DNA from 2 places in the Bacillus sp. LLTC93 genome. Region 1 is predicted to be linked to the other one. Evidence: riboswitches for the same ligand, from Rfam matches in the RefSeq annotation. Region 1 holds a riboswitch; the other holds the start of a gene.
The links. Region 1 has a riboswitch for cyclic di-AMP ahead of C6W18_RS18300 (dicarboxylate/amino acid:cation symporter). Riboswitches for the same ligand answer to the same signal wherever they lie in the genome.
Positions count from the first base shown of each region.

Region 2: it holds a riboswitch for cyclic di-AMP, as region 1 does, so the genes downstream of both, C6W18_RS15245 (APC family permease) here and C6W18_RS18300 (dicarboxylate/amino acid:cation symporter) in region 1, are expected to answer to the same signal.

Region 1 is NZ_PVME01000010.1:7,014-19,028, forward strand. Features, by position in the region: gene C6W18_RS18280 (ATP-binding protein) at 1-1,401, shown strand, start outside; gene C6W18_RS18285 (response regulator) at 1,398-2,081, shown strand; gene dctP (C4-dicarboxylate transporter DctP) at 2,206-3,474, shown strand; gene C6W18_RS18295 (AI-2E family transporter) at 3,683-4,705, shown strand; cyclic di-AMP (ydaO/yuaA leader) riboswitch at 4,769-4,904, shown strand; gene C6W18_RS18300 (dicarboxylate/amino acid:cation symporter) at 4,980-6,218, shown strand; gene C6W18_RS18305 (ABC transporter ATP-binding protein) at 6,544-7,470, shown strand; gene C6W18_RS18310 (ABC transporter permease) at 7,448-8,215, shown strand; gene C6W18_RS18315 (hypothetical protein) at 8,333-8,668, shown strand; gene fbpB (Fur-regulated basic protein FbpB) at 8,768-8,917, opposite strand; gene C6W18_RS18325 (thioredoxin family protein) at 9,271-9,591, opposite strand; gene C6W18_RS18330 (D-alanine--D-alanine ligase) at 9,776-10,858, shown strand; gene C6W18_RS18335 (UDP-N-acetylmuramoyl-tripeptide--D-alanyl-D-alanine ligase) at 10,940-12,015, shown strand, end outside.
Region 2 is NZ_PVME01000004.1:324,166-336,180, forward strand. Features, by position in the region: gene C6W18_RS15215 (DNA topoisomerase III) at 1-993, shown strand, start outside; gene C6W18_RS15220 (glycosyl hydrolase family 8) at 1,191-2,273, shown strand; gene C6W18_RS15225 (GGDEF domain-containing protein) at 2,254-3,105, shown strand; gene C6W18_RS15230 (DUF2334 domain-containing protein) at 3,095-4,810, shown strand; gene C6W18_RS15235 (glycosyltransferase family 2 protein) at 4,848-6,071, shown strand; gene C6W18_RS15240 (cellulose biosynthesis cyclic di-GMP-binding regulatory protein BcsB) at 6,076-8,166, shown strand; cyclic di-AMP (ydaO/yuaA leader) riboswitch at 8,233-8,377, shown strand; gene C6W18_RS15245 (APC family permease) at 8,490-10,316, shown strand; gene C6W18_RS15250 (pyruvate oxidase) at 10,387-12,015, shown strand, end outside.

The DNA.
Region 1 (12,015 bases):
AAAGAACGTTCTCGATTACAGCATGCGATTGAAGAGATTCGGATTATTCAAGACGCTGACTACATTGTCGTCATGGATATGGATCATGTGAGATTAACGCATCCAGTGAAAACAAGAATTGGCCAGCGCTCAGAGGGGACAGATGAAGAGCCGGCTTTTGCAGAGCATATTTATTTTTCAGAAGCAGAAGGAGAGCTGGGGACAGCCATTAGAGCTTTTTATCCAGTGAAGGATGAAAAGTTTAACCAGACAGGAGTTGTCCTTGTAGGAAGAACGCTACCAAGTATGGCGGATATATTAGGAGAAATGAAGCAGGATATCCTCATGATCCTGCTGCTGACGCTCAGCTTTGGGCTTGTGGGTTCTTTTTTGCTCGCCCGTCATATAAAACAGCAAATGTTTAAGCTGGAGCCGCATGAGATTGTCAGAATGCTAGAGGAACGCACCGCCACCTTCCACTCCATCAATGAAGGGGTCATTGCCATCGACAATCAGCATATGATCACCATTTTTAATGAGAAGGCGAAGCAAATTTTTGGAGTGACTGGTGATGTAGTAGGCCGGAATATTTGGGGTGTGCTGGCCGACACAAGACTTCCTGAGATCATTGATCGCGCAGAACCAGTCTACAATGAAGAGATTCATATGAGCGGAAAGCGGATTATGAGCAGCCGTATTCCGATTGTGATGAAAAAGAAGATCATCGGAGCAGTCGCCATTTTTCAGGACCGGACAGAGGCGGCTAAATTGGCAGAGGAACTAACTGGGGTCAAGAACTTCGTTGACGGCCTTCGGGTGCAGAATCACGAGCATATGAATAAGCTTCATACGATTGCGGGATTGATTCAGCTTGGCAAAGCTGAACAGGCGCTCGACCTTGCGTTTCAAACGACAGAAGAACAGGAACATGTGACGGACTTTCTTCACCGCGTCATTCAGCACGATGCCGTCGCAGGTTTATTGATGAGCAAGATCAGAAGGGGCAAGGAGCTTGGCATAAAAGTCGAAGTGGATGAAAATAGCTGTCTGCGCGATTTTCCAGAGCGGCTAGATCAGCATGATATCACGAAGCTGCTTGGCAATCTCATCGAGAATGCCTTTGCCTCGTATGATTCTATAGAAAGAGAAACAAAACTCATTTCGATTAGTATTGATCAAACGGAGGATGTTCTCGCGATTTTGATTGAAGACAATGGCTCCGGGATAGAAGAGAAAATGATTCCTTATATTTTCGATAAAGGCTTCACATACGGCAAAGAAGGCGGAACAGGCTATGGCCTGTATATTGTAAAAACGATTATCGACAAAGGGATGGGGAACGTAGAAGTCACATCAAGCATCGGCATTGGTACCACCTTCTCAATCGAATTCCCAATGACAATAGAGGAGAGAGACAGATGACTCAGATTAAGGTGCTATTAATTGAAGATGACCCGATGGTGCAAGAAGTGAATAAAGAGTTCATTATGAGTGTTCCAGGCTTTCAAGTGGCGGCTGTAGCAGGAAATGGGGAGCAGGGCATTCAGCTGATCAAAGAGATTCGTCCAGATCTCGTGGTACTTGATGTCTATATGCCGAAGAAAGATGGCGTCAAAACGCTGCAAGACATCAGAAAGCAAAAGATACAGGTGGATGTGATTGTGATTTCTGCAGCGAAGGACAAAGAGACAATTGGCGTCATGCTTCAAAATGGTGCGCGGGATTATATTATTAAACCGTTCAAATTTGAACGAATGAAAGAATCGCTTGAAAGCTATAAAGCATTTAAATCGAAAATTCGCACCGCAGCAGAATTTTCTCAGGAGATGCTGGATGATATCATACGAAAGCCTGCCGTGAAGCAGGAAAATACATGGCTCCCTAAGGGGCTGAATGTGCATACGATGAACGAAATTAAAGCCTATATGCGTTTGCAAGAAGGCGCGCTATCCGCTGAGGAAGTCGCTAATGCGCTTGGCATTGCCCGTGTCACGGCACGCCGGTATTTAGACTTCCTTGTCAAAGAAGGTGAGCTGAAATTAGATATGCAATATGGCGGGATAGGTCGGCCTGTGAACAAATATATCGTACATTCCGACTAAGAGACCAAAAAGACCAAAATGTACGATATGTCCATAAGCTTCACAGCCTTTGATGAAATCGCTATCATTTACCTACAGATAACAGTTAAGCGTTTACATCAAAGGGTGAGGGAGTTGATTTTTTATGAAAAGGCTTTTTAAGAACCTGACATTTCAGGTCATTGCAGCTGTCATTATCGGGATCATTGTCGGAATGGTTTGGCCAAACGTCGGGAAAGAAATGAAGCCGCTTGGTGACACATTTATCAATGCAGTCAAAATGGTGATCGCACCAATTATTTTCTTAACCATCGTTCTTGGTATTGCCAAGATGGGGGATATGAAAAAGGTTGGAAAAGTTGGGGGAAAAGCATTTATTTATTTTGAAGTCGTGACAACGCTTGCTCTGGTCATCGGTCTTTTTGTTGTTAATATCATGAAGCCGGGAGCAGGTCTTGACTATAGTAAGCTTGAAAAAGGGGATGTTTCGCAGTATACCCAAAATGGGGGACAGGGTATCGACTGGATGGAATTTGTGACACACATTGTGCCATCTAACATGGTAGATGCCTTTGCGAAGGGAGATATTTTACAGGTCTTATTCTTCTCTATTTTATTCGGTGTTGCTCTTGCGGCACTCGGCGAGAAGGGGAAAGGAATCATCGAATGGCTTGATAAGCTGTCACTCGTCTTCTTCAAAATCATTGGATATATCATGCGTGCAGCGCCACTCGGTGCATTTGGGGCAATGGCCTATACGATCGGACACTTTGGTTTGGCTTCGATTAAACCGCTGGCGAGTCTGATGCTCTCCGTTTATATGACCATGTTCCTGTTCATCTTCGTTGTGCTGAACATCATTTGTAAAATGTATGGTTTCAGCCTGTTCGGTTATCTACGATTTATCAAGGATGAAATTTTAATTGTCCTTGGCACAAGTTCTTCAGAATCAGTGCTGCCAAGAATGATGGATAAAATGGAACGCTATGGCTGTTCTAAGTCGGTTGTTGGACTTGTCATTCCAACAGGTTATTCTTTTAACTTAGACGGAACTTCAATATACTTATCGATGGCCGTAGTCTTCTTAGCACAAGTTTTTGGTGTGGATCTGTCTATCGGTCAGCAGATCACCATTATCCTTGTTCTCATGCTCACATCAAAGGGAGCGGCAGGGGTCACAGGAAGTGGATTTATCGTGCTGGCATCTACACTTGCTGCACTTCAGGTCATTCCGCTTGAGGGCCTTGCACTGCTGCTTGGGGTTGACCGATTCATGAGTGAAGGAAGAGCCATTACAAACCTGATTGGAAATGGAATCGCAACCATTGTTGTAGCTAAAAGTGAAGGTGAATTTGACGAAGCGAAGAGTAAAACAGCGCTTCAAGAAATGCGGAATATCAAGCAAGCCGTTTAGTATAAAAACAACCAAAAACCGAAACCTTATGTTCTACATGGGGTTCGGTTTTTTTGTGATGAAAAGAAAAAACATAAAAGCTTGATAAAATTAGGGCGAATCGTAAGACCTCTTTGACCTTTTGTTATATAATTTACAGAAAGGTCCGATATAATATATATCAGATCCGATGAAAAATAGACTTTAGTCCTGGCAGGTGTGGAACGTAATGGCGGCATTTTTAAAATTGTTCGAAAAACCCGGTGTTAAACGGTTTTCAGTATTTGTAGTATTAGCCACAGTATTATATCTATTAAGAGGAATGATGAATTTAATTCTCCTGACCTTCATATTCACCTTTTTGATGAATCGGTTAGAAGAGGTCATTAGAGGCTTTTTAAATCACTTCCTAAAAATAGGACAGAAATCGGTCATTACCCTTTTGTATATTCTCCTGGCTGGTGGATTGACGTTTGGCGGCTTCGTTTTTGTGCCAATCATCGCCAAACAGGTAGAGCAGTTATTTCATTTAGGAAAGAAAATTGCAGATCATCCACAAGATTTACCCTTCTTTGACGTCATCACCAACGTATTCGGAGATATCAAAATATCATCTTATTTTGAGAAAGGGTTTAATTTCCTCTATACATACTTAACAGATTTCAGCACGTTCAGTATCCAGGTCATTATGTCCTTAATATTAAGCATGTTCTTCCTGTTCGAAAAGGAACGTCTCATCCAATTCATGAACAAGTTCAAAACGAGTAAAATCTCCGTGTTCTATCATGAAATTGCTTTCTTTGGACGTAAATTCTCCAGAACGTTTGGGAAGGTACTTGAAGCACAGTTTATCATTGCCACCGTTAACTGTGTCTTAACGACAATTGCGCTTGGCATTATGGGCTTTCCGCAGTTGTTTGGATTAGCGGTCATGGTCTTTTTGCTAGGCTTAATTCCTGTAGCGGGTGTGGTCATCTCTCTCATTCCATTGAGCATCATTGCATATACACTTGGAGGCGGAATGTATGTCCTTTATATTGTGCTGGTCATCGTTATCATCCATGCAATTGAAGCCTATTTCTTAAATCCAAAGCTCATGTCAGCTAAAACAGAACTCCCTATTTTCTTCACATTTATTGTGCTGATTTTCTCTGAACACTATATTGGCATTTGGGGACTCATTATCGGTATCCCAATCTTTGTGTTTATTTTAGACATTTTGGAGGTCACAAATAAGGAAGAAAGTAATTAAAAAGTTCATATGAACCTGTTTACAATTTTCTAAAAATAAGGTATAAATGGTATGAAAATATCATATTACCACACGCTTAATCCTTCTAAAGGAATGGGGGACCCATTATTTTGGGGTGAATTTTTCTTTGATGAGAAAAAAGGACATCTCTTCGTCCTAACCCGTCAGCTAACCTCATCAGCGTGAAGAGAGTGAACGGTGGTACATGTATGGACACGCAGGCCCACGAGAAAACTCTCTTGTGGGCCTTTTTGACGAGGAAGGGGAGATTTTATTGAAGCTAGCGACGAAAATTATCATTGCCCTAATTATTGGTGCAATCACAGGACTTCTGCTCAACATTTTTGCTCCAAATGTATTCAAAGTGTTAGATCCCTATCTATTCACACCTCTAGGTCAAATCTTCTTAAACCTGATTAAAATGTTAGTTGTGCCGATTGTATTCTTTTCCATCACACTTGGAGTGGCAGGCCTGGGTGATCCGAAAAAGCTTGGCAGAATCGGAGCAAAAACCATTACTTACTTTCTACTCACTACCACATTTGCCCTTGTCATTGGCATTTCACTGGCCTTACTCATCAAGCCGGGATCATTCGGCAATTTTGATACGAAATCGGCTGATTATACCGCAGAGGAAGCGCCATCAATGGCAGAGACACTTCTCAACATTATTCCAACCAATCCAGTCCAATCTTTAGTCGAAGGTAACATGCTTCAAATTATTGTTTTCTGTATATTTTTGGGTCTTGGTATTGCCATGCTCGGTAAAAAAACGGAAGGCTTGCTGAAGCTGTTTGAACAAGGAAATGAATTAATGATGTATCTTGTCGGTGTTGTGATGAAGTTCGCACCGTACGGGACATTCGGTTTGATCGCAACGGCCATTGGCAGTCAGGGGCTAGATGCTATGAAAGCCATGGGGCTCTATTTCTCGGTCGTTTTCATTGCGCTCGTGCTGCATTTCTTCCTGACCTATGGATCAACTGTCGCCATTTTAGCTAAACGAAATCCGATGGCATTTTTCAAAGGATTTTCTCCAGCGATGGTTGTTGCATTTAGTACATCAAGCAGTAACGCAGTCCTGCCGGTGTCAATGGAAACAGCGCAGAAACGTTTGAAGGTGCCAGAGCCGATTTCAAGTTTTGTTCAGCCTCTTGGTGCAACCATTAATATGGATGGTACGGCGATTATGCAAGGGGTCGCGACCATTTTTATCGCTCAAGTATATGGGGTGGAGCTGACGCTTGTTCAATTGATTACCGTTGTCTTAACAGCCGTTTTGGCCAGTATCGGCACAGCGGGTGTTCCAGGAGTAGGTCTCATCATGCTGGCCATGGTATTGAATTCTGTGGGGCTACCTGTTGAAGGCATTGCGCTCATCCTTGGTATTGACCGCTTATTAGATATGGCAAGAACCGTAGTTAATATTACAGGTGACGCAGCATGTGCGGTGATTGTGACAGAAACTGAGAAAAAACATGAGCAAGACTCATCACCTAACTTATCGATGTAATATGAATGAAGGGCTGACTGGATCAGCCCTCAGCGTGAAGACAAACCCTCGCATTCGGTGTCAGTTCTGCGTGCTGGTGCTCACGAATATCAAATTCGCTCCGCTCCAGTACTCGGCCTTCCTAGACTTCAAGGGTTTTCATATCACGCTGAAAAAAAAGACAAAGAGCTAAAATAAAGATCATTTTAGCCCTTTGTCATCAATCTGAGGGCTGACTGGATCAGCCCTTTTTTTCATGGAGCTTCTTGTTTTGCGTGATATACTTTTAACAGAATGAGCGGTCTAACATGCCGCCATAGGCTTTACATCAGAAGGAGGAACCACTTTGCAGTCTGCTGTTCTAAAAGTAGAGAAAGTCGATAAACAAATTGGCCGACATATGATTTTGCAAGATATTTCTATGGAGATTGGGCAGGGAGAGATTGTCGGTTTACTTGGACCAAATGGGTCTGGAAAAACGACCTTGATTAGGCTGATCGTGGGCTTGATGAAAAAAAACAATGGCCGAATCATGATCAATGGATATTCTCAGGATCATGAATTTCTAAAGGCGATGTCATCTGTTGGTGCCATCATAGAAAATCCTGAGTTTTATTCGTATTTAACAGGCTTTGAAAACCTTGAACTGTATGCGGCGATGTACGATGGAGTTTCCGAGGACCGCATTCATGAAGTGGTGAAAAGAGTTCGTCTGGAGCACGCCATTCATCAGAAGGTCAAGACGTATTCATTGGGGATGAAACAAAGGCTTGGAATTGCACAAGCCATATTGCATCAGCCCAATTTGCTGATTTTAGACGAACCGACAAATGGGCTTGATCCCGCAGGAATGAAGGAATTTCGCGAGCACTTGCAAACGCTCGTACAAGAAGAAGGAACCTCCGTGTTATTTGCCACGCATTTATTGCATGAGGTAGAAGAGTTATGTGACCGTATGATCATCATTCAAAAAGGACAGATCAGAGCGAGTGCAAATCTCCGGGACATGGAAGGCAAAGAGCAGGTGCTGATGAATATTCAGCCAGTAGAAAAGGCCGCTTCATGGCTCGACAGAAATGGATATACATATGAACGAAATGGAGACCAGGTACTGCTTCAACTGAACAAAGAGCGTGTGTCAGAGCTTAACAGACAACTCGTGTTGGCAGGGTTTGATGTACTAGAAATGACGCCTCAAAAACAATCCATTGAAGAGGCCTTTATGAAATGGACGGAAGGCGGGACAGCAGATGCTTCAACTGATCAAAAATGAGCATAAAAAAATCATGAGGCAAAAGATCACATTCATTGCACTCGGATTGATCGTTGTCTTTCAGATGGCGATGGCTTTAACCTTGAAACGAGTCATATCCAGCATTGGTGGACAAGACACGGCCGCGAACTATTTTGCCTATTCCACAAACGTCGTGTTTATTTTACAAGTGCTCGCTGTCGTCATTGGCGCGACACTGATCTCAACAGAGTTTCAAAAAAGGACGATCAAGTTCTTATTCATCCGTCCAAAGACAAGGCTGCATATTTTTCTGTCAAAATATATGACACTTGTGCTAGCGGTCATCTACCTGTTTGTTTTTTATTACGTGCTAGCTTTTCTATTTGGCCTTATTTTCTTTGGTACTGGATTTGATGAAAGTACGGGACGGTTATTTCAGCATACGTTTGCAGTCATCGGATCACAGTGGGTGGAAGTGGTCATGATGGCAAGCTTTGCTTTTATGTGTTCCAGTTTATTTAGGAACAGCCTGATTGCGCTTGTCACCTCATTCTTTGTTTTATATGCGGCAAAATCACTTGTGCCCATCATGTCTCTCTTTGAAAATCAGTGGGGGAAAATCCTGCTTTTTGCCAATACGGACTTTACCCAATACAGCTTTCAAGGACCGCCGCCTTTTGATGGAATGAGTCCTTTGTTTTCTTTATTCATTGTAGGGGCGCATTTTGTTTTCTTTGTTGGAACGGCTTGGTTCCTTTTTTGGAAGCGTGATGTAAATGTGTAAAAATTGTGTCAAATAACAAGAAAAATTCGTGACATCTTTGTGAAAACGAGTCTGTATTTCACGATAACCGACTGATTTTGTCTTATAATAAAGAGGAGTCATGGAGGTGGCACTATCGTGAAAAATTTCATTACGGCTTTACCCATTTTGTTGCTGCTGTCGTTTTCGTTTGTGTCTTTTGCCTTCCAGTTTGATCATCTTGTTTATTTCAGACTAGCGCTAGGGATCTTTTCATTAGCCGGTCTTTTCTTTCTGTATACACTTAAAAGAAACATGAAGTGGTTCATGGTTTATTTATATGCGAGCTGGATCATTCTTGCTGCCGTCACGACATTTGAGGAACCTGTATTTTCTCAATTCTTTTTCGGTGGTTTAACGATGACAATGGGCTATCTCACGTATATGCTCATTTACTTAGGAATGAAGCAGGACCGTGTAGTGAAATCACATTAAAACAAAAGCCGATAAAATCTGTTATTCGATTTTATCGGCTTTTTTATTTCTATTGAGGCAAACAAAAGAGCAGCCAGCTTTTGACTGCTCATTTTGTATTCATGATTCACGTCCAGCAGCTGCAAGCTGCTTCTGATGCTTTTTGTCGATGGTTTCGTATATACTTTCCATCATCTTAGGATCGCGCATGATCGCTTTCTTGTTCTCTTCAATCAATTGCTGGTATGTTTTGATCTTTTTCTTAGACATGTGACTCATCGCTCCTTTATAAGAATGGGTATTTATAAGATTTCACATAGATGAAATTGATAATCATTTTCAATTAGCTAGCAATTTCATTATACAAAGTCAAATGTCAGAAGTAAAGATTCAATTCAGAAAATTCACGTAACCGACATATTCCCAGCCCTATCGACTTTGAATTCTTTCCCAGGAAATAATTCGCTGTCAATTCTTGTCGTGGCATCATAGAAAACATTCTTTTCTTCGTTGAAACGTTTTGGCCATACTTCTCGTCTTATGTAGGGATTTGATAAAAGAGGATAGAGAAGAAATGAAAAAGACACCAGCAAGAGTTTGCTGATGTCTTTCATTATTATCAATTATGAAACGTGTTCTTGAAGAAACTCTGTCACTTCTTCGGGTGATTTTGCGTTTGCACTGTGTAAATGACCTGTTTTTTCACCATTTTTGAAAATTAACAGGCTGGGAATACCCATGACCTGATAGGTTTCCGCTAATTCAGGGAAGTCATCTTTGTTTATTTCAAACCATTCATGGTGAGCATAAGCCTCTAAAATGTCTGGAATGAACATGTCCATTCTTGTGCAATCAGGACACCATGTCGCAAAGAATTTAACGATGACTTCTTTGTCTGATTGAATGATTTCATTGAATTGTTCAGTACTTGTGATTTTTTTCAATTTGTCACAACTCCTTTTCAATGTCATTTTAATATAAAATAAAGGCGAATGACATACAAATGCTTGGGGGGCGCTTACAACCTTTACAAATCATTTCAATTCCGTAACAAGAAAAATAAATTAGAGCATTTTCGCTTGAAAGTGATAAGATAGTAAAGATGAATTTTAGTGGGGGGAGTATCCATTGAAAATAAGTTTAGGATTGGTTTACGGCGGAAAGTCAGCCGAACATAATGTATCACTGCAAACAGCCCTTGCAGTAACAAAAGCACTTAACACTGAGAAGTTCGATATACATCCAATTTATATTACAGAAGAGGGCGAATGGCTAAGAGGAGAAAAACTCACTGAACCAGTATCAAACGTCAAAATGCTTCAATTTGAACAAAACGCAAAGACGTTTTTACCAACTTCTTTAAATGAGAGCATGTTTCCACAGCCTACATCAGCTGATGAGAAGATTGATGTCGTCTTCCCATTGCTGCACGGACCAAATGGTGAAGATGGAACGATGCAAGGTTTACTTGAACTGTTAAATATCCCGTATGTCGGTAACGGCGTTCTCGCTTCTGCTGCGGGTATGGATAAAGTCATGATGAAAGATGTTTTTGCGCAAGCAGGACTTGCACAAGCAAAGCACCTTTCCTTCAATAAAAAAGACTATGAGAAAACAACATCAGACAGCTTAGAACAGGTGGAGCAAGTACTAGGCTATCCATGCTTTGTGAAACCTGCCAACATGGGATCAAGTGTTGGAATTAGTAAATGTCGCAGCAAAGAAGAGCTTCAAGCAGCATTTGATTTGGCTTTCCAATATGATCGTCGTGTTGTCGTAGAAGAAGGCGTCATTGGAAGAGAAATCGAAATTGGTGTATTAGGAAATGACGAGCCGAAATGTTCTGTTGTTGGTGAAATTGCACCTAAAACAGATTTTTATGACTACAAAGCAAAATATGAAGATGGCGATACAGACTTGATCATTCCTGCTAGTGTTTCAGAGGATGAATACAAGACGATTCACGATATGGCGATTAATGCATTTAAAGCCATTGATGGAGCTGGCCTCGTGCGTGCAGACTTCTTCCTAACAGAGGAAGGCAAAGTGCTGATCAATGAAGTGAATACAATGCCTGGATTCACACCATTCAGTATGTTCCCGCTGCTTTGGAAACATACTGGTGTAGAGTATCCTGAGTTGATTGAAAAGCTGGTGTCACTTGCAATTGAACGCCATCAAGAAAAACAAACCATTAAAACAACTTTTTAATGTGGGCAACAAGCAGACACTATCCTATAGGTAGTGTCTCTTTTCCTTCAAACGTGAAATGAGAAAGAGAGGCGAAAAAACATGATCAAACGTACAGTGAAACAAGTCGCCCAAATGGCTGGTGGAACACTATCTAATCAATCTTTTGGCGAAGAGCAGATTCACGGAGTGACAACAGATACACGAAAAGTATCGAAAGGTGCACTGTTTATCCCGCTTATTGGAGAACATTTTAACGGTCACACATTTGCTTCAAAAGCAGTGGAGCTTGGAGCTGCAGCTGTTCTTTGGGATCAAAAAGAAGCCAATCCGCCAGAAGGCGTTCCAGTCATTCTTGTAGAGGATACACTGGCTGCACTGCAACAGCTGGCGAAAGCATACTTGAAAGAAGAAAACCCTCGTGTTGTCGGTATTACTGGAAGTAATGGAAAAACAACAACGAAAGACATGATTCATTCAGTATTACAAACGGCGTATCAAGTCCATAAAACAGATGGCAACTTTAATAATCATATCGGCCTTCCGCTCACCATTCTTGCGATGCCAAAAGGAACAGAGATCGCTGTTTTGGAGATGGGCATGAGTGCAAAAGGTGAAATTGAGTTTTTGTCAAGCCTTGCTGAGCCTGATGCAGCAGTCATCACCAATGTCGGAGAATCTCATATGCAAGATTTAGGATCAAGAGAAGCAATTGCCGATGCAAAATGTGAGATCACAAAAGGGTTAAAAGAGGATGGCGTTTTTTATTACTTAGGAGATGAGCCCTTGCTTCGCGAAAGAGCGAATGCACTAACTCACAACGTGAAAACCTTTGGAGAAGCAGAGGACTGTGATATCAGAGTGAATCACATCAATCAGCTTGCAGAAGGAACTGAATTTCAAGTCGAAGGGTACGCTCAGGCGTTTCTCATTCCTGTATTAGGGAAACATAATGTGAAGAATGCGCTTGCTGCTATTGCCATTGGCCAGCATTTTGGGCTGAATGAAAGACAAATAACCCAAGGGTTGATGCAAACGAAATTGACAGGGATGCGTCTTGAGCTGTTTACAACAGAGAAAGGAATCACGGTCATAAACGATGCGTATAATGCGAGTCCTACTTCCATGAAAGCGGCGATTGATCTTGTAGGAGATATGGACGGTTTCGCCAATCGCAT
Region 2 (12,015 bases), on a different contig from region 1:
CTTATGAAACCTTTTGAGTACGAGGAAACAACTGTTATCGCCAAGATAGGCAGTGAAACGTTCACAGCAAAAGGGAAAACCGTGCAATCAGCTGGCTGGAAAGCCGTGTACGATGATTCCTATGAAGACGAGGAATCAACCGAAGCAGATCAGCATCTGCCGCTACTCTCAGAAGGCCAGTCCCTTGAAGTACGACAGCTGAAAGAAACAAAAGGAGAAACGAAGCCTCCTGCCCGTTTTAATGAAGGGACCCTTTTATCTGCAATGGAGAACCCGGCGGCATTTATGCAGAACCAGGAAAAGGACCTAGTGAAAACCCTTGGTGAAACGGGTGGTCTAGGAACAGTGGCAACAAGAGCCGATATCATTGAAAAGCTGTTTAATAGCTTCTTAATTGAGAAAAAGGGCAAAGACATCTTCATCACATCAAAAGGGAAGCAGCTCCTCTCTTTAGTGCCTGAAGACTTGAAGTCCCCTGCTTTAACTGCTGAATGGGAACAAAAGCTTTCAAAAATTTCGAAAGGCCAATTGAAAGCTTCTCAATTTATGAGTGAAATGAAGTCATATGCAAAACAAGCAGTGACTGAAATCAAACAGACGAACCAAACATTTAAGCATGACAACGTCACTGGAACCCATTGTCCTGACTGCGGAAAACTCATGCTGAAAGTGAACGGGAAAAATGGCACAATGCTCGTCTGTCAGGATCGGGAATGTGGACACCGAAAAAACGTGGCGAAGAAAACAAATGCACGCTGCCCGAACTGTCATAAAAAACTCGAGCTGCGCGGAGAAGGCGATGGCAAAATCTTTGCTTGTGTGTGCGGACATAGAGAGAAGCTGTCTGTTTTCGAGAAACGCAAATCACAATCCAATCAAAAACGAGCCAGTAAGCACGATGTGTCTAAATATATGAAGAAACAAAACAAAGTGGAAGAACCGATCAATAACGCACTAGCTGAACAATTAAAGAAACTAAAATTAGATCAATAGTTGTGTAAAAACCCGTGCGAAATCGCATGGGTTTTTTATTAAAATCAAGCATATCGGCAGGTTTTTTTTTCTGAAATTGGGAGTAACTATGCGAAAAGGCTCGTAATTTGGTATAAAATATTTATTTGAATTTAAACAGAAACGCTCTATAATAAATCGTTAGAGCTAACAAAACTGGGAGATGAAAGGGGACGCGAATGGATACATCCATACATCGTACAGCTATCGTTATACTTATTGTGATTCTTCTAGGCGGATGTACCTGGAAACAGCAGCAAGAGCCAGCTCATCCAGAATCAGTACAGCCGGTATTGCCGGGAGAATACTTTATCACTCATCACTTAATGACAGACCAAGGGATGATTCGCACCTCTTTTGCAGAGCAGCATATTTACTTATCTGAATCGCTTGGACTTTGGATGGATTATCTTGTTCAAAAAAAAGATCAACCATCTTTTGACCAACAGGTAGACGTCCTGCACACTCAATTCTTACTAAATCATGATCTTCTCAGCTGGCAAATTGAATCACAACAAAAAAGTAAGGTCAATGCTTTAGTCGATGATTTACGTGTAGTGGCAGCACTTCAAAAGGCAGATCAATTGTGGCAGAAGTCAGCATATCAGACCACAGCGAAAGAAATCGCACAAGCGCTAAAAGACAACAACATGTTCAAGGGCATACTCACCGATTATTATGATGCATCGACAAAGCAAACTTCACACACAATCACACTCTCATATATGGACCCAAAAGCAATCAAAGAATTGGTATCCCTCCAAATATTCACGAAACAAACGATGATCAACCAATTGGCCATTCTAAAAAATGCACCGAGACAAAAAGGGTTCTTTCCTAAATCCTATGACATAGCGAAAAAAGCCTACTCATTTGATCAAGAAATCAACTTGATTGATCAACTTTATACGGCTCTCCATGCCGAACATGCACAGGTTGATACATCTGAGATCATGAAATGGCTAAAAACGAATTTTCAAGAAGAAGGAAAACTGTACGGACGATATGAGCTGAACTCATTGAAGCCAGCTGTGACGTATGAATCGCCTTCGGTATATGCACTGGTGATCTTATATGCTCTCAATCAAGGAGAGCTGGATTTTGCAAAAGATGTCTATCACCGAATGAAAGAATTACAAATCCAAGATCCTCTCAAGCCTTATTACGGAGGATACATGAACGAAAAAGAAACACACTCATTTGATAATTTATTGCCTCTTATTGCAGAAAGGGAGCTTCTAAATGAATCGGTTATTCAGTAATACGTATCGCTTGTATTATTCTCTGCTCCTCACGTTTGCAGGTCTTATTTTGTTTATGGGCTACTTAAACGTACATGATGCGGAGAGCTTCATGATCATCGCGCTGACATTTGTCGTGTTAGGATGCGGCATTTTATTTGGTATTTTACCAGCATTAATTTTCACCTTACTTATTTTGTTCTTTATAGGAAGTGTCATGTTCTTTACAGAGCTTGGACACACGAATCCGCTCTTTACCAATCAAACATTGCAAGATGTGGTGATCTGGGGCGTGGCACTCCTCTTTTTCGCTATTTCAGCAGGGAACATGCATGAGCGTATCAAGACGATGCGTCACACCATTGAACAACAAAAGCAGGCAATCAAACAATTTGTGGCGATTGACTCGACAACAGGGTTTGACAATGCAGAGCGGATGAAGCTGGAATTGTCCGAGGAAATGAAACGGGCAGAACGATACAAACAGCCATTTGTCTTTATCCTTCTTCATATGCACTACGCAGCAGAATTCAAATCGTTATATGGCGAAAAAGAAATGCAGCACCTTTTTCAGCAATTGAGTATCAAGATCCGCGAGAGTGTGAGAGAAACCGATAAGAAATTTCGATTATCCGAAGAACGAATGGGTCTGATGCTCACCCACACACCTGAAGAAAACGTTTCTGTCGTCCTTGATAAGCTAAAGGATAAACTGCAAACGCATGTCTTACTAAACGGTCGTGAGGTGACCCTGACATTTCATGTCTGTCATTTAACAAGCAGCTCGGCTTATCGTACACCAGAGCAATTTTTAGAAGAACTAGAAAACGAGATGATGATGAATGAACTTTAATCCTTTGATGAAATGCTGTTTGTTGATCGCTCTTTTTTTGATGCTCTCGTTCAAACACATATATTCAGCCGAAGCTCATGTTGCGCAGCCGAATACCCTTATTATTTATTCGACAGAATCGGGTGAAGTGACCCCAGCTGTTCATATGCTTGATTTACTCGTCGGTCATTTTACCAAACGAACGACGATTGTATCCGATGAACAAATGGCTAAAAAGAAGCTCAATGAATTTCAGCAAGTCATCTATATCGGTGAAGTAAAGAAAGCATTGCCAAAACAAACCATTCGTGCGATCAACAAATCTAAACGTTTAATGGCCATTGGATGCAATGCGGAACAGTTACGCACATTCTCTAAGCTCACTTTTCATAAACAAGATCACACCAGTCAAATCAAACGTACACATGATCAGACCTATCGTCAGCTTGAGAGAGGTATCACAGCACTATCGGTTCAAGGGGCAAATCTGCAAAGTGAATTTCTATTGAAGAAAAATCAAGCTGCTCTGCCATTTGTGGTTCAAACAATAGAAGGTGCGGCTTATATCGGAATGTTAGATGTAGTGCAACAGAGCAAGCTTCTTGCAGAAGTGCTAGAAACACTCCTGCCGTCTTCTGATCAAGTGACGACAAAATACTTACGGCTAGGGAATATCAGTCCAGCCACTAACGAGAAGAAGTTGCTTGAACTTGGACAATACGTATTCGCCCGGCATATTCCTTTTCTTGTAGCAGTGACCCCTGTATGGATTGATCCGGCAACAGGTGATGAAGTGACACTGAATGACCGTCCTCACCTTGTGAATGTGTTGAAACAATTCCAAAGCAACGGAGCTAGCGTGATTCTTCATGGATTTAGCCGTACGTATCGAACTGAGGAATCTGGTCAGGGCTTTGAGTTTTGGGATGTAAAGTACGATCAGTCTATTACCTCAAATGAATCGAAGAAAGCTGAAAAGAAGCTGAGTAAAAGCCATTTTCCAAATGAAAAAGACTTCGATGCTTATACCAAATCCGCTCAGCACCAAGAAGTCATCTATACAGAAGAAAAACTGACAAAAGGCATTGAGCTTCTAACGCAGCAAGGGCTCTATCCACTTGCATTTGAAGTTCCGCATGATGCCATATCTCAACAAGGCTATCAAGTGATTTCTCGGCATGTTTCAAGTCTATTTGGACAGGTACAGCTTTCGGATCGCACATGGAAAACAAGTGGTGCACCGCCATTTATGGCGACACCAGCCATGCTCCATGGCATGACCTTATATCCTGAACAACCTGTGGATACAGCGTCTGACCAAGAGGGTTCAAACGTTCTGACGGAACAGACGATTCAATCCATGCAACATATTCAATCTGCCACGATTGGACTGTCCTATGATGTGGAATCGGGCATAGATGGTCTACAGGATCTGATGACACAGTTGGAGGCGATCCCTTCTAGTGAATGGCTGGATTTAAAGAAAACAAAACAGACTGTCCAAACCGAACATGTACAGATCAAAACATCAGGTAATGGACAGATTCAAGTCCAGCAATCCAACATAGCAGAAACAAAAACAGTCAAAAGAAGCGGCATGGAAAATATGCTGCGAATTCTCACAGTCGTGGTGCTGCTATTTATTGTGGCATTTGCTTTTTACACATTGTATTTAAGGCTGACAATGAAAAAACGAATTTTTAAGGAGAGAAAATCAGGTGGCTGATGTCTTATTTTATCTTTCATTAATACTGATTTGGATCATGCTCCTATACCATATGTTTCTGATGCAGGGCGGCTTTCAGCACTATCTAACCTACGAAAAAGTGCTGCCTAAATGGACGAAACAAGGGAAAGAGCTGCCGACCGTCAGTATTCTTATTCCTGCTCATAATGAAGAGGTGGTCATTCGGCAAACGTTAAAAGCAATGGTTCAGCTATCCTATCCAAAACATCTTCTTGAAATCATTGTGATTAATGACAATTCCTCTGATCGTACCGGAGACATCGTACAATCATTCAGTGAGCAATATGATCATGTCCATATGATTGAAACGAAGCCGCCATTTGCAGGAAAGGGGAAATCCACTGCACTGAATGAAGGCTTGAAGGCTTCTACAGGAGAAGTTATTTGCGTATACGATGCAGATAACACGCCTGAACAAAAGGCTGTCTATCATTTAGTTCTTGGATTATTGAATGATCCAAAAGCTGGCGCTGTTGTCGGGAAATTCAGGGTCATCAATGCAACTAAAAATCTGCTCACCAAATTCATTAACATTGAGACCATATGCTTCCAATGGATGGCGCAGGGCGGGAGATGGAAATGGTTTGGTATTACGACCATACCAGGCACAAACTTCGCGATCCGCCGGCACATCTTAGAAGAGCTTGGCGGCTGGGATGTTCATGCTTTGGCTGAGGACACCGAATTAACGATCCGTGTTTATAACCTGGGATATGTGATTCGATTTTTCCCTGCTGCGATCACATGGGAACAAGAGCCTGAGACTTGGAAGGTCTGGTGGCGGCAGCGAACGCGCTGGGCTAGAGGCAATCAATATGTTGTACTTAAATTTTTAAGGCAGTTTATGAAGCTAAAACGAAAACGAATGATTTTCGATTTGTTTTATTTTTTCTTTACGTATTTCTTGTTTTTCTTCGGTGTACTGCTCTCAAATGGCATATTTATCGTGAACTTATTTGTTGATCTTCACTTATCTGTAGGGACTGTTGCACTGATTCTATGGGGATTGGCCTTCTTCCTCTTTCTAACAGAAGTGATGATTACATTAAGTATTGAGAAAACAGAGCTGACCAAACAGAACATTCTCATTGTGGCTCTCATGTACTTCACCTATTCTCAAGTATGGATTGCGCTTGTTGTGTACTCCTTATGTGTAGAGGCGAAGAGTCGATTATTGAAACAAGAAGTGAAATGGTACAAAACAGAGCGTTACGATCAACAACAAAAGAAAAGCGGGTGACAAATTGAAATCGGTAAAATGGATGATTTTTATATTGGCTTTATCCCTTGCCATTCAGCCTTTTTTCATGACAGGTCAAGCAATGGCGCAATCAAATAAAGTACAGGTAAAAGATGATTGGGTACGTTCATCAAAAGGAAGTAAAGCAGAAACGCAGCACTTAACAGAAGATGTGGTGACCTTATACGGACAAGAAGACCGTACTGAATTTTCCTATCAAGTTGACAAAGAAAAAGTAGAGTCTAGCACTCTTACATTGAATATAGAGGCTTCTCCATTACTCATTTCGCCATCTTCATTCACTGTCATGATTGATGGAGAGATTGAAAAGACCATCCCCGTATCAGGGAAAAACCAAAAGAAATCGATTCAAATCAAATTAAACAAAGCACAACTGAAAAAAGGATCTCATCGAATTCAGCTCGCATTTTACGGCGTCTTAAAAGAAGGTGTGTGTATCAACCAAGAGACACCTGCCAATTGGCTAAAGGTATATCCTGAAAGTAAGCTGGCATTCAAAGGAACTCAAACGAAAGACCTTACATTAGACAGCTTCCCATCACCTTTCATTCAAACAGGTGATCAGAAAGAGCAAACAAATATTGTGCTTCCAAATACACCAGATGAGGCTGAATTAGAAGCCGCCATCAAGATATACCGTACATTGAAAAACAAAGATCGCCTAGCAGACATCAAACTCATTCAAGAGAAGGACATCCAGCAAATTGCGCATCCAACCATTGCTGTGGGAGCAAAAGGAAGCTGGAATGGACGAATGAAATTGATTGAGCAAGCTGCCGAGATTCAAACAGAAAGCAATCATCTCACCTTAGCGGTTAGAACCCTGATAGCAAAGAAAAAAGAACAGCCTGTCTTATTTGTCACAGCTGACCAGCCAAGAACAATTGCTGAAAAAATCAATGTCCTCACTCAGCCAGAACTGACAGGTCAACTCACTGGCACGAACTTAATGCTTCAAAAGGTCGTAGCTAAAACCACTAAGCCATCTCACCATATTCGTCTAAAAGATTTTGGTGGAGATGATGTCACTGTTGGGACCAAAAAGACGGCGTCTGATCACTACTATTATTCGAAAGCATTGATTGCTAACCAAAAATCAGGCGCAAAGCTCAATCTGTCATTTAAAAAGTCTAATGCAGCAAGCAAAACAGAACGGTTAACTGTGATGATCAATGACGAACCGCACGACGTACCACTAACAAAACTAGGCAGTAAAGATGAAAATGGTTTCTATCATGTGTCGGTTCCAGTAGATGCAAAGGTACTGCAAAAAAATGAATATATTGATTTGCAATTTGTCACAACTGGTTTTAAAAACATGGAATCTTGCAGGCATACGGATGAAGAAGGCTGGATTTTCATTGATAAGAACAGCTCCCTTCAAATTCCAGAAGGAACAACTAGTAATACACCGGATTTAGCCACATGGCCGCGTCCTTTCACTTCAATGACGCAGCAAGAAGAAACAATGATCATCATGCCAGATCAAATCAAACGTGAAACGATCAATCAAATGGCGATGCTAACAGAATCATTTAGTCAGCCAGAAGCTGCTCAATATCATTTGATCAAAGCCTCTAATGTGACAAATGAACAATTGAAAAATCACGCTCTCATTTTCATCGGGGGCATTCAAACGTTCTCTCTTTTAAAAGAAAAAGCAGGCGATCTGATCGTTCCAACGAAAAAGGATCAATACGATGTATCCTCTTTTGGCATGATCAATGAAACAACTGCTCGTATTGTATGGACGCAGCCATCTGTTTGGAATAAAGAACAGACAATGACGGTCTTTTCAGGAATGAATGCAGCTGAAGCTGACGTTTCAAATGAAGTGATTCATTTCCTTCAAACAAATACGGAGACTTCAACAGTTGCGATAGAGAGCAAAAACAAAGACATGTTCTCTAATCATCAAACGGTCAGCAGCGCATCAAGCGACCTAAAAACAGGTGAAAAACAAAGCAGCAGCGAGTCTTGGATCTACTTTGTATGTATAGCTGCACTAATCCTTTTTGTGCTTGCAATGATTATCTATTTCGTACGAAAAAACCGTAAAAAGACTGAGTTTTAAACGCTCAAAAGACCTTGAAAAAATCTCTTTACTTTGGTGTCAAACGGGAGTATGATCTCTTTTATAAAAGACCAATCGCTGAATCATTTCGATGAGCGGGGGAACCAATTGTGGTATAAAACACCACGTGGGGTGAATCCTTTTAAGGTAGGGCAAAGTCTCATGCGCCCGAATCCGTCAGCTAACCTCGTAAGCGTTAAAGAGAGCAAAGACCAACCTGTGATCTAAACTATAGGCACAGGGGCATTCTATTGCCTCTGTGTCTTTTTGGCGATCCATCTTTTGTAACTTAAATCGTTTGACACTAAAGGAGCGGGCAACACATGTACAGTTTGATGAAGCGTATTTTAATTGGTAAACCATTAAAATCACAGGCAGCAGGAGAACAAAAACTATCAAAAATCAAAGCTTTGGCATTATTGTCATCAGACGCATTGTCATCAGTTGCATACGGTACAGAACAGATTTTGATTGTTCTATCAGTCGTCAGTGCGGCGGCGTTCTGGTACTCACTCCCGATTGCAGGTTGTGTATTAATTCTTTTAATGGCGTTAATTCTATCTTACCGGCAGATTATCTATGCTTATCCAGAAGGCGGCGGGGCTTATATCGTCTCTAGCAGGAACTTAGGTGAAAAACCCGGGCTGATCGCTGGAGGATCATTGCTGGTAGATTATATTTTAACAGTAGCAGTGAGCATTTCAGCGGGTACTGATGCCATCACATCAGCTTTTCCAGCACTATATCCATATCACGTCTTGATTTCAATTGTATTGGTCATCGTGATTATGGTGCTCAACCTTCGTGGATTGACGGAATCGGCATCTATTTTGGCTTATCCTGTGTACCTGTTTGTATTCTCACTTCTTATTTTAATTGGAGTCGGCGGCTTTAAACTATTAACAGGGCAAGTGCCGCCAGCACCTGAGCATACAGCGTTTGGCACACATGTATCAGGCATTACATTATTTCTTTTATTAAAAGCATTTTCATCTGGCTGTTCTGCTCTGACTGGAGTTGAAGCCATTTCAAATACGATTCCATCCTTTAAAAAACCAGCAGCACAAAATGCAGCGAGAACATTACTGATGATGGGTGGATTACTGGCCGTTCTATTTGTAGGTGTGACATTGCTTGCATTTGGCTTTGGCATCTCACCAAAGCCAGAAGAAACGGTTGTGTCACAAATTGCATCAGACACATTTGGGCGTACATTTTTCTATTATGTCATACAGGCTGTCACGGCTTTAATTTTGATACTAGCAGCAAATACCGGCTTTTCAGCCTTTCCTTTATTGGCTGTTAACTTAGCTAAGGATAAATATATGCCGCGTATGTTTACTGTAAGAGGAGATCGACTTGGTTACTCCAATGGCATTATCTTTTTAGGCGTAGCCTCCATGCTGCTCATTTGGCTGTTTGATGGGAAAACTGAGCACCTGATTCCGCTATATGCTGTCGGTGTATTTATTCCATTTACCTTGTCTCAGACCGGAATGTGTGTAAAGTGGATTCGTGAAAAACCACAGGGTTGGAAAACGAAAATGCCAATCAATATAGTGGGAGCACTTATTTCTTTCACGGTTCTCATGATTCTCATTTTGACTAAGTTCCATCTTGTATGGCCATTATTTGTTTTCATGCCAATCGTTCTATTGATCTTTCATGCCATCAAAAAGCATTACCTGTCTGTAGGAGAACAACTGCGTTTATTGAATGAAACAGAGCCGGTTGAGATCAAAGGAAACGTGGTCATCGTACCAATAGCAGGAGTAACTCGTGTCGTCGAACAATCTGTTCAATATGCAAAATCCTTATCAGGTCAGGTCATAGCGGTTCACGTCTCCTTTGATAAAGAGAAAGACAAGAGAATTGAAGCAGATTGGGAAAAGCTGAATAGTGATGTGCGTCTTGTGATTTTACATTCGTCTTATCGAAGTCTCATTCACCCTCTTGATAAATTTCTTGAAACAATTGAGGCAAAAGCAAATGCGCATCAATATAAAGTGATGGTGCTCGTGCCTCAATTCATCCCGAAAAAAAGATGGCACACCATCTTGCATAATCAATCTGCTTTTTTATTAAGATTCCGTTTGTTATGGAAGCGGGATATTATTGTCGCCACCCTTCCATATCATTTTAAAAAGTAACAGGCGCAAGTTGAAACGTTTGATCAAAAGGGTGCGGTGGTATGGAGTAAGAAAAAAGGAGTTTTCTCACATGCCGCAAAGAACCGCAGGAAAAGAAGTAACAGCGCTACTGGAAGAGTGGGGCGTGAAACATATTTATGGAATGCCTGGCGACAGTATAAACGAATTGATCGAAGAACTAAGGCATGAATCAAGCCAAATACAATTCATACAAACGAGACATGAAGAAGTGGCAGCACTTTCAGCAGCGGCTGATGCCAAACTAACAGGTAAACTCGGAGTTTGCTTATCAATTGCTGGACCCGGTGCTGTCCACTTATTAAATGGACTATACGATGCAAAAGCAGATGGTGCGCCCGTTTTAGCGATTGCAGGGCAGGTTGCTTCGAGCGAAGTAGGCAGAGACGCATTTCAAGAAATCAAATTAGAGCGGATGTTTGACGACGTAGCTGTCTTTAATCAGCAGGTACAAACAGCAGAAGCTCTGCCAGACTTATTAAATCAAGCCATCAAAGCAGCCTATACCCATAAAGGCGTGGCAGTTCTCACCGTATCGGATGATTTATTTTCTCAAAAAATTAAGCGTAAGCCCGTTTATACATCTCCTCTTTATGTAGAGGGAGAGATGCGGCCAAAGAAAGATCAACTGCTAAAGGCTGCTCAGCTCATTAACAATGCGAAGAAGCCAGTTATCTTAGCAGGTAAAGGATTAAAAAATGCGAAAGAAGAGCTTCTTGCATTTGCTGAAAAGGCAGCTGCACCTATCGTCATTACACTTCCTGCAAAAGGAGTTGTTCCAGACAGGCATCCGTACTTTTTAGGAAACCTAGGTCAAATTGGAACGAAACCAGCATATGAAGCGATGGAAGAATGTGATCTCTTAATCATGCTCGGAACCTCCTTTCCATATAGGGATTACTTACCGGAGGACACACCTGCCATTCAATTGGATATAAAGCCAGATCAAATCGGTAAAAGATATCCGGTAGAAGTGGGAATAGTAAGTGACAGCAAGAATGGTTTGCATGAACTGACCTCCTATATTGAATATAAAGAACAGCGTGGTTTTCTTGAAGCTTGTACAGAGCATATGATGAAGTGGCGAGAAGAAATGGATAAGGAAAAATCCGTTGCAACATCACCACTTAAACCGCAACAAGTCATCGCTAGATTAGAAGAAGCAGTCGAAGATGATGCCATTCTTTCAGTTGATGTCGGCAATGTGACGGTATGGATGGCACGCCATTTCGAAATGAAAAAACAAGATTTCATTATCTCCAGCTGGCTTGCGACAATGGGCTGCGGTTTACCTGGAGCCATATCGGCTAAATTAAACGAACCGAATCGCCAAGCCATTGCTGTCTGTGGTGACGGAGGCTTCACAATGGTCATGCAAGACTTCGTCACAGCTGTAAAATATAAGCTTCCGATCGTTGTCGTGATCTTAAATAACAACAACCTTGGAATGATTGAATATGAACAGCAGGTAAAGGGAAATATCAATTACGGTATAGAGCTAGAAGATATCGACTTTGCAAAATTTGCAGAAGCATGTGGCGGCAAAGGAATCTCAGTGTCAACACATGAAGAACTAGCACCAGCCTTTGATACAGCACTTCAATCCGATAAACCAGTCATTATTGATGTCGCTGTGACCAATGAACCGCCACTACCTGGGAAAATTACGTATACACAAGCA